DNA from 2 places in the Streptomyces sp. NPDC127092 genome. Region 1 is predicted to be linked to the other one. Evidence: riboswitches for the same ligand, from Rfam matches in the RefSeq annotation. Region 1 holds a riboswitch; the other holds the start of a gene.
What was found. A riboswitch is a leader RNA that binds a small molecule or an ion and turns the genes downstream of it on or off. The one in region 1 is predicted to bind cyclic di-AMP.
Positions count from the first base shown of each region.

Region 2: another riboswitch for cyclic di-AMP. It lies ahead of ACFWJO_RS00625 (peptidoglycan DD-metalloendopeptidase family protein); the one in region 1 lies ahead of ACFWJO_RS31990 (transglycosylase SLT domain-containing protein).

Region 1 covers NZ_JBHXFE010000051.1:56,360-60,437, reverse strand. Annotated here, with positions in the region: gene ACFWJO_RS31995 (polysaccharide deacetylase family protein) at 121-918, opposite strand; gene ACFWJO_RS31990 (transglycosylase SLT domain-containing protein) at 1,079-1,942, opposite strand; cyclic di-AMP (ydaO/yuaA leader) riboswitch at 1,947-2,136, opposite strand; gene ACFWJO_RS31985 (alpha/beta fold hydrolase) at 2,447-3,358, opposite strand; gene ACFWJO_RS31980 (protein kinase) at 3,587-4,078, opposite strand, start outside.
Region 2 covers NZ_JBHXFE010000001.1:172,544-176,621, forward strand. Annotated here, with positions in the region: gene ACFWJO_RS00615 (hypothetical protein) at 1-100, opposite strand, end outside; gene ACFWJO_RS00620 (SGNH/GDSL hydrolase family protein) at 302-1,096, opposite strand; gene ACFWJO_RS00625 (peptidoglycan DD-metalloendopeptidase family protein) at 1,269-2,258, opposite strand; cyclic di-AMP (ydaO/yuaA leader) riboswitch at 2,263-2,415, opposite strand; gene ACFWJO_RS00630 (tyrosine-protein phosphatase) at 2,789-3,586, shown strand; gene ACFWJO_RS00635 (DUF6126 family protein) at 3,605-3,760, opposite strand; gene ACFWJO_RS00640 (helix-turn-helix domain-containing protein) at 3,779-4,078, opposite strand, start outside.

The DNA of each region.
Region 1 (4,078 bases):
GCTACTGCGACAGGATCTCCGAACCAGGTCACTAGGAGGCGTCCCCCGGCCCTGGTCCGCCGGACGGTCCTCAGGCGGGGTCCGGCCCGGACCCTGCCCGCCCGGGCGGTGTCCGGCGGTTCAGGGCGTGGTCCGCACCGGGAAGCTGGTCGGGTGGCCCTGTTCCTTCAGCCACGGCAGCACCTGCTTCAGCGCCGCGACGGTCTGGGCGCGGTCGCCGCCGCCGTCGTGGAAGAGGATCGTCGGTCCGTTGGACAGCTCCTGCTTCACCGTGTTGACGATGGCGCCGGTGCCCGGCAGCTCGAAGTCCTTGGTGTCCACGTTCCAGCCGAGCGGCCGCATCCCGGCCTCGGCGGCGATGCGCCGGCTGTTCGGGGTGAACGCGCCGCCGGGGGCGCGGTAGTACTCCACCTTCGCTCCGCCGGCCGCCTCCTCGATCATCCGCTTCGCGTCGAGGATCTGCTGCTTCTGGTAGTCGACGGGCTTCTTGTCCATGGTGGTGTCGTGGGACACGGTGTGGTCGCAGAGCCGGTGTCCCTCGGCCACGACCCGCTTGACCAGTTCGGGGAACTCCTTCGCCCGCGGACCGACCATGCAGAACACGGCCTTGACGTCGTTCTCCTTGAGGATGTCGAGCACCTGGGGCGTCCACCGCGGGTCGGGACCGTCGTCGATGGTGATGTTCACCGACGTTCCGCCCGCCTCGGCGGCGTGCGCGATGCTCTGAGGGACCTTCACCGGCGGCACCTGCGCCGGGCCCTTGGCGTCCCCGGCCGGCACCCGCTGCTCCTGCCGCTCCCCCGCCCGGGCCTCGGCCTCGGTGTCCGTCAGCGCGGCGGCCCCCCACGAGGCCAGACCGATCGCGACCGCCGAAGCCACCACGGCTATGTGTGCGGTGTACTTGCCCTTCAGCCCCATGCGGTGCCCACTCCCAGCGTCTTCGTCCCGAACGGCTCCCGCAGGGGAGGACGGAAGAGACGGCCGGAAGGTTTCATCGACGTGCGGGAACGGTGGGGAACGGCACGGCCGGGCGGCCCCTGAGGGCTGCCCGGCCGTGCCGTGGCGGTGAACCGGTCGGTCAGTACGCGCCGAAGACGTTGTCGATCGAGCCGTAGCGGGCGGCGGCGTAGTTGCAGGCGGCCGTGATGTTGGCCACGGGGTCGTAGGGGTCGTTGGCGGTGCCCGCGACGTGGTAGGCCTGGAAGGTGGGGTCGATCACCTGGAGCAGGCCCTTGGACGGGGTGCCGGCGAGGGCGTTCGAGTCCCAGTTGTTGATCGCGCGGGGGTTGCCGGACGACTCGCGCATGATGTTGCGGTAGATGCCGTCGAACGTGCCGGGGATGCCCTCGCGGGCCATGATGTCGAGGGACTCGCGGATCCAGCCCTCGAGGTTGTCGGCGTACGTGTAGCCGGCGGTGCTCGCGGACGCGGCCTTGGTGGCGGCGGTGGCGGCGGCCTTGACGGCCGGGGCCGGGGCGGAGGCGGCGGAGCGCGTGGTGACGGAGGCGCGGGTGGCGGGGGCCGGGGCCGCCGGGCGGGGCGCGGTCCGGGTGGCGGCGACGGAGAGCTTCTGGCCGGGCCGGATGAGACCGGGGTCCTTGCCGACGACCTTCCGGTTGTCGCGGTAGAGCTTCTTCCAGCCGCCCTTCACCCCGTACTTCCCGGCGATCTTCGAGAGCGAGTCGCCGGCGACTACGGAATACTTCACCGGCGCGACCCGGGAGGCCGCCTTCGAGGCGTTCGCCGTGACCGACTGGAGGGCCGCCGAAACCGCGGGCTTTGCCACTGCGACGGAGTGCGTGCCCTGCGGAGCGGCCGCGGCCGCGCTGGTGGCTCCGGCCAGCGGAAGCGCGAGGGCGGCGCTGCCGGTGAGGCTCACGGCGGCGATGCCGCGGGTGAGCGGGACGTTCTTGGGGCGGCGGTGCTTGCCGTGTCCACGCATGGCGGGTTCCTCTCCTCCGCCTGCGAGGTGAGCTGTCGGGTTCGGGCAGGAGATGCCCGGCCGCGGCGTGCGCGGCTTCACCCCGAGCCGTCCCCGGAGACCGGGACCGGCGGCAAACCTGGGTCCCCCGCTCCTGCCGGATGTGTGGTGAGTGCGGTCGCCCGGACGGCGGCAGGATTCGGCGTTTCCGTCCGGTTGCGGGGCGACGCTATGCGAAAACAAATCCGGAAAACAAGGCGGGAATTCCTTGCGGAAAATTGATCTAGCAGGAATTACGAAAGGATCATTCCGCCCGGTACGCGTCGCCGCACCAACCGTTTTCCGCAATACGGCACCTGACGCTCCGCCAGCAGCAGGAGGGCCCGGTCCGGCGTGATTCAGATCACGCGCGCCGACCGGGCCCTTTACTGGAGAGCGAAATACCCGCTTGTGGAATCAGATCCGCATTCCGGCATTGCAGGGGAATAACCGGACATCGTCCGTTTTGCCCTGCAATGGAGTGCGTCAGGCGCGGCCGTGCGGCGCCACCAGCCGTTCCGCGACCAGGCGGGCCGGCTCGCCCATGAGGATCGTGTAGTGGTTGCAGTCCGGCACGAACTCGGCGGTCAGGTTCGGCGCCTGCGCGGTCCAGTGGTCGACGAGCGCGGGCGGCAGCATGCCGGGGGCCTCGCCGAGCAGCCCGAGCGGCGCGTGCAGCAGCAGGGCGGGCACCTTCAGGCCCGCCAGGTCGGTGCCGAACGACGCGGCGCCGGTGAGGAGTTCGCGCCCGTCCTGTCGGACGGCCGCCTCCTGGGCCCGGGAACGGCGGGCGCCTTCGGGGCCGGTGAGGTCGTAGCGGACGTACGACTCGATGTCCGCGTTCCAGTGCGGCCCGAGCGCCGGGTGGGCGCGGAAGAAGTCGACGTAGGCCTGGTCGCTGTCGTACGTCATCGAGAGCCGGGCGAGCGCCGGTCCCAGGCTGGCCGCCAGCACCGCGTCGGGGTCCGCGTCGGCGGGCAGCGGGATCGGCAGGCCGCCGTCGATCAGCAGGAGGCGCTCGAAGAGGCCGGGCGCCCGGGCGGCGGCGCGCAGCGCCACGTACGCGCCCATGGACTGGCCGGTCAGGACCACGGGCCCGCCGTCGCCCCAGGCCCGGGCCGCCGTCACGAGGTCGGCGGCGTGCCGGTCGATGCCGTACGGACCGGAGGCGGTCGAGCTGCCGCCGCGGCCGCGCAGGTCGACCGCGTACAGCGACCAGTCCGCCGGCAGGTGCCGGGCGACGGCCGCGAAGGACATCCCCGAGGCCGAGATGCCGTGGGCGGCGACCGCGGTCCGCGGACCCGTGCCGAAGCGCAGCACGCGGAGCGTCGTCCCGTCCACGGGGAGGTCGAGCGGTATCGCTTCGGGGGCCGGCCGCGGTCCGTCCGCACGGGTCATGGTCGCGTCTCCTCGACGTGTCTGGGCTCGGCCCGTGGCGCGCGACGAACCGAACGGGGTGGTCAGGGCGTGCTGTTGGGGCGGGTCGACGGTACCTCAACGCGACGGCGGGCCTTTCGCCGGTCAGCGCGCCGGCCGCCCGGACGACGAGGGCGTGCGTGATCACGTCGGTCGGCGCCTCCTGCACCACGCGGTACGCACGGGGCTCGGTCCCGGGAGCCAGGGCGCTCACGTCGCCCTGCGGTACGTCCCCAGGACGTGGTCATGGACCTTCCCGACCTCGTCGCGCCGGCTTTCGGGCCCGATGACGATCACGAGGTGGTAGCTGCCCGCGATGAGCACGGCCGCGTTGCGGACGAACAGCTCGCGCCCCCGGTCGTCCGCCCAGGTGAAGTCACCGGTGGCGTACTGCGTCGCACCGACCTCGATCACGCGCATTCCGCTGGCGCTGGACCAGCTGGAGGCGCGCCAGGGGGCCAGCTCCGGCTCGAGGTCCTCCTGATAGACGATGGGCTTGTCGGAGAAGCGCGCCGTCGTGTCGCGGCCCGGGACGATGACGAGTTCCAGGTCGCCCTGGGTGTAGCGGTACTGGCCCTGGGCGTTCCTGTGGGCCGCCGACCAGGCGGCCGGGACCTCGGCCTGGAATCCGCTCTCCTCGACCAGGCGGTATCCGCGCACCGGCTGCGGGCGAGGGGGCTTCGTGCCCGGGGTCGCCGTCGT
Region 2 (4,078 bases), on a different contig from region 1:
CGCCTCCCCGGCCGGTGTCCGCTCCGGCCGCCGGAGGGACCGTGGCGCACAGCGCGGCGGTGGCGAGCAACAGAGCCGTGAGGATGCGACGGACGTACACGAATGATGATTATCAGACAAGTCATCACATTTCGGACCGGACACGCACACCCCGGCCCTCAGCACCTCACCCCGGCCTTCAGCTCCTCACCCCGCCCGGCACCGCACAGAAGAGGAGGCCGAGGGTCGCACCGCCACCCTCGGCCTCCTTCACCGCGTCGACGCGCGAGCGCGCCCTCGGCCGGAATCCCGGCCCCGCTCCCTAGAGCGGCATGAGGTCGGGGCGCTTGGCCTCGACGTGGTCGCCGGAGCTCTCGCCGCGGAGCCGGCGCCCGATCCACGGCACCAGGTACTCCCTGGCCCAGTGGATGTCGTCCTTGCGGACCTCCAGCGTGCCGCGCGGCGGCTGCGGCGGCCACGGCTGCTCCGGGTCGGCCGGTACGCGCCTGCCGAGGACCTGGGCGGCGCGCAGCGCGACCCGGGTGTGGCCCTCGGGTGACAGGTGCAGCCGGTCCTCGTCCCAGGCGCGGCGGTCCTGGACGGACTTCAGCGACCACAGGTCGAGCACGGGGCAGCCGTACCGGTCGGCGATGGCCCGGACGTGCCCGTTGTACGTGGCGATCTTGCCCCTCAGGTGCTTGAGGAGGGGCACGTCGCGCGTGTCGAAGCCGGTGGTCACCATGACAGTGCCGACGGCGGAGGTGAGGTCAGCCACCGCGCGCTCGAAGCGCTCGGCGACGTCGTCCGGGTCGGTGCCGGGGCGGATGATGTCGTTTCCGCCCGCGCAGAAGGTCACGAGGTCCGGGGCGAGTTCCTTCGCCCGCGGGACCTGCTCCATGACGATCTGGTCGAGAAGGCGCCCCCGTACGGCGAGATTGGCGTACCGGAAGTCCTCGTGCTCCGGCAGTTCGTCGGCCAGCAGGACCGCGAACCGGTCCGCCCAGCCGACGAACGTCCCGTCGGGCCCGGGGTCTCCGACGCCCTCGGTGAAGCTGTCACCGATCGCCGCGTACGACCCGAATGCGTTCTTGTCTGTTGATCTCGAATCGTCTGCCACGGGAGCACATCTTTCCCCTCGGGATGTGACCTACGCGACCGTAAGGAGGGGTTGACGGTGGGTGACATATGCCACCGATAAAGATTCCACCAAGCCGGAATACGCCGGAGGCCCGGCACGGGTGTGCCGGGCCTCCGGGGCGCCGTCCGGTGAGGCCGGTGCTGACGTGAGGTCAGATGCCCACGCCGTGCTGGCGCAGGTAGGCCAGCGGGTCGATGTCGGAGCCGTAGCTCGGGCCGGTGCGGATCTCGAAGTGGAGGTGCGGGCCGGTGGAGTTGCCGGTCGAGCCGGAGAGGCCGATCTGCTGGCCGCCGCTCACGGACTGGCCGGCGGAGACGGACAGCGAGGAGAGGTGGGCGTACTGGGAGTACGTGCCGTCGGCGTGCTGGATGACGACCTCGTTGCCGTAGGCGCCGCTCCAGCCGGCGGAGTAGACGGTGCCGGGGCCGACCGCGCGGACGGAGGTGCCGGAGGAGGCGATGAAGTCGACACCGGTGTGGTAGCCGGAGGACCACATGGAGCCGGAGGCCCGGTACGGGGTGGAGATGCCGCCGCCGACGGGGGCGACCCAGCCGGAGGAGCTGGCCGCACCGGCCGACGAGGAGCCGGCGGACGAGGACGACGAGGAGGAGGACGCCGAGTCCGAGGAGGAGACGGCGGCCGGGGCCGAGGCGCGCTCGCTGCCCCGGGAGGCGCGGGTGGGCGCGTCGTCGCCGTTCTTGGCGGAGCTCTTGGGGGCGGCGGCCTTCGGCGCGGCGGCCTTGGGAGCGGGCGTGGCCTTGGCGGTGTTCTTGGCGCCGAGGGTGAGCTTCATGCCGGGGAGGATCAGCGAGGGGTTGTCGCCGACGACCTGGCGGTTGTCGCGGTAGAGCTTCTGCCAGCCGCCGGCGAGGTGGTGCTCGGTGGCGATCTTCGACAGGTAGTCGCCGCGCACGACGGTGTACGTCTTCGCCTTGGCCGGGGCCTTGGCGGGGGTCGCGACGGCGGGGGCAGCGGCGGCGACGGCCTGCTGCGGAGCGGCGGGGGCGGCCTGCTCGGCGGCGTGCGCGCCGGTGGCGCCGATCAGCGGGAGGGCGACGACGGCGCCTCCGGTGCCGGCGGCCACGAACCCGCGGGTGATCGGGTTGGCCTTGGGGCGGCGGTGCTTACCCTTCGCGGGCATGGCGAATTCCTCTCCGTCGCCTGCGAGGTGAGCTGTCGGGTTCGGACTGGAGATGTCCGGCCGCGTGGTCGCGCGGCTTCACCCCAAGCCGTCCTTCGGAGGGATCGGCGTCTTACCTGGGTCCCCCGCTCCTGCCGTGTACGGGTGGGTGCGGATTCCGGTCGGCGGCAGGATGAGGCGGTCCGTCCGGAGTGAGCGCGACGCTAGACGAGCGGAGACGACAGGAACAAGCCACAGGTTCCACGGATTCGTTTGCCGCGTGAATTCCGACCGGAATTCCGGTCACCCTCCGTCGATGACGCCCCTTCGATTTCCCTTTGCCCAAGGGAATTTGAAAAAGACGATCAGCCACGGTCCGTCACGTGTATGACGCTCCTCACGCCCCGGAGCCCATCTCCCCTGCAACCAGGGCGCCTTATGTCCAATCAGTCAATTCGGACAGATCGCGCATTCCATCCCGATGGGGTGTGGGCGGAGCGTTCCAGCCATGATGATTGCCCCAGGAACCGATCTCGAGAGCAGGAGCAACCGTGACGCAAGCGACGACCGAGCCCGAGCTCACCGGCGTACGCAACTTCCGCGACCTGGGCGGACTGCCGACCGTGGACGGCCTGTCCGTGCGCCCCGGGCGACTCTTCCGCAGCGGCCACCTGGCGCACGCCACGACCGAGGACGCGGAGTTCCTCGCCACCCTGGACCTCCACACCGTCTTCGACTTCCGCAACGAGGCGGACCGGAGCATCGAGGGCCCGGACGTCGACCTCCCCGGCGTGCGGAACGTGAACATACCCCTGAGCGACCCCGCCGACGGCAAGGAGTTCTGGAAGCTGGTCCGCAACGGGGACGTGGTCCAGCTGCGCGAGCTGCTCGGCGACGGCAAGGCCGCCGCCCGGATGTCCGATTCGTACCGGAAGATGGTCGTCGGGAAGACCGCCGAGCACAGCCGGATCCTGCACGCGATGGCCGAGGACAGCGTCCCCGCCCTGATGCACTGCGCGGCCGGCAAGGACCGGGCCGGGCTGGCGATCGCGATCTCGCTGCTCGCGGTCGGCGTGGAGCGCGAGGCGATCGAGGAGGACTACCTGAAGTCCAACGCCCCGCACCGCCGCTACAAGGTGCAGCGCAGCTCCACCGCTCCGGACGCGATGTCGCCCGACGTGATGGAGCTGCTGAGCCCGCTCTTCGACGCGCGGGTGGAGTATCTGCGGGCCGCCTTCGACGCCATCGAGGAGACCTGGGGCTCCGTCGACGCCTACCTGACGGAGGGCCTGCGGCTCGCCCCGGAGACCCGCGAGCGGCTGCGCGAGCGGCTGCTCACCGGCGCGTAGCCCCCTGAGGAGGCTCCCCTACTGGTTCTGCGCGCCCAGGGCGAACAGCAGGTAGAGGAACGCGGCGAAGAGGTGGCCGGCGACCAGGTAGGCGAAGAGCCGGAGCACCAGGCCCTTGGGGAACTTGCCGCCACCGCGCTCCTCGCCGGTGACCGGTACGGATTTGTCGGACATGTCGATCCTCTCTGAGGGTCAGCGGCGGTGCGGAGTGCCGTCGCCGAGGCACAGCTCGGCGGCGGGACTCTGCATCAGCGTGTGGACGAACAGCAGCTCGGCGCCGCCGCGGGTGGCGGCGCCGATGCGGTGCGGGGTGAGCGAGTCGAAGTGCGCGCTGTCCCCCGGGTCGAGCACGTGCACGGCGTCACCGAGCGCGAGCCTGACCCGGCCGTCGAGGACGTGGATCCACTCCTCGCCAGGGTGGACCCGCACGATGTCGGCGCTGGTGGCGTACGGCACGTGGACGCGCAGCGCCTGCATGGCGCGGCCCGCGCC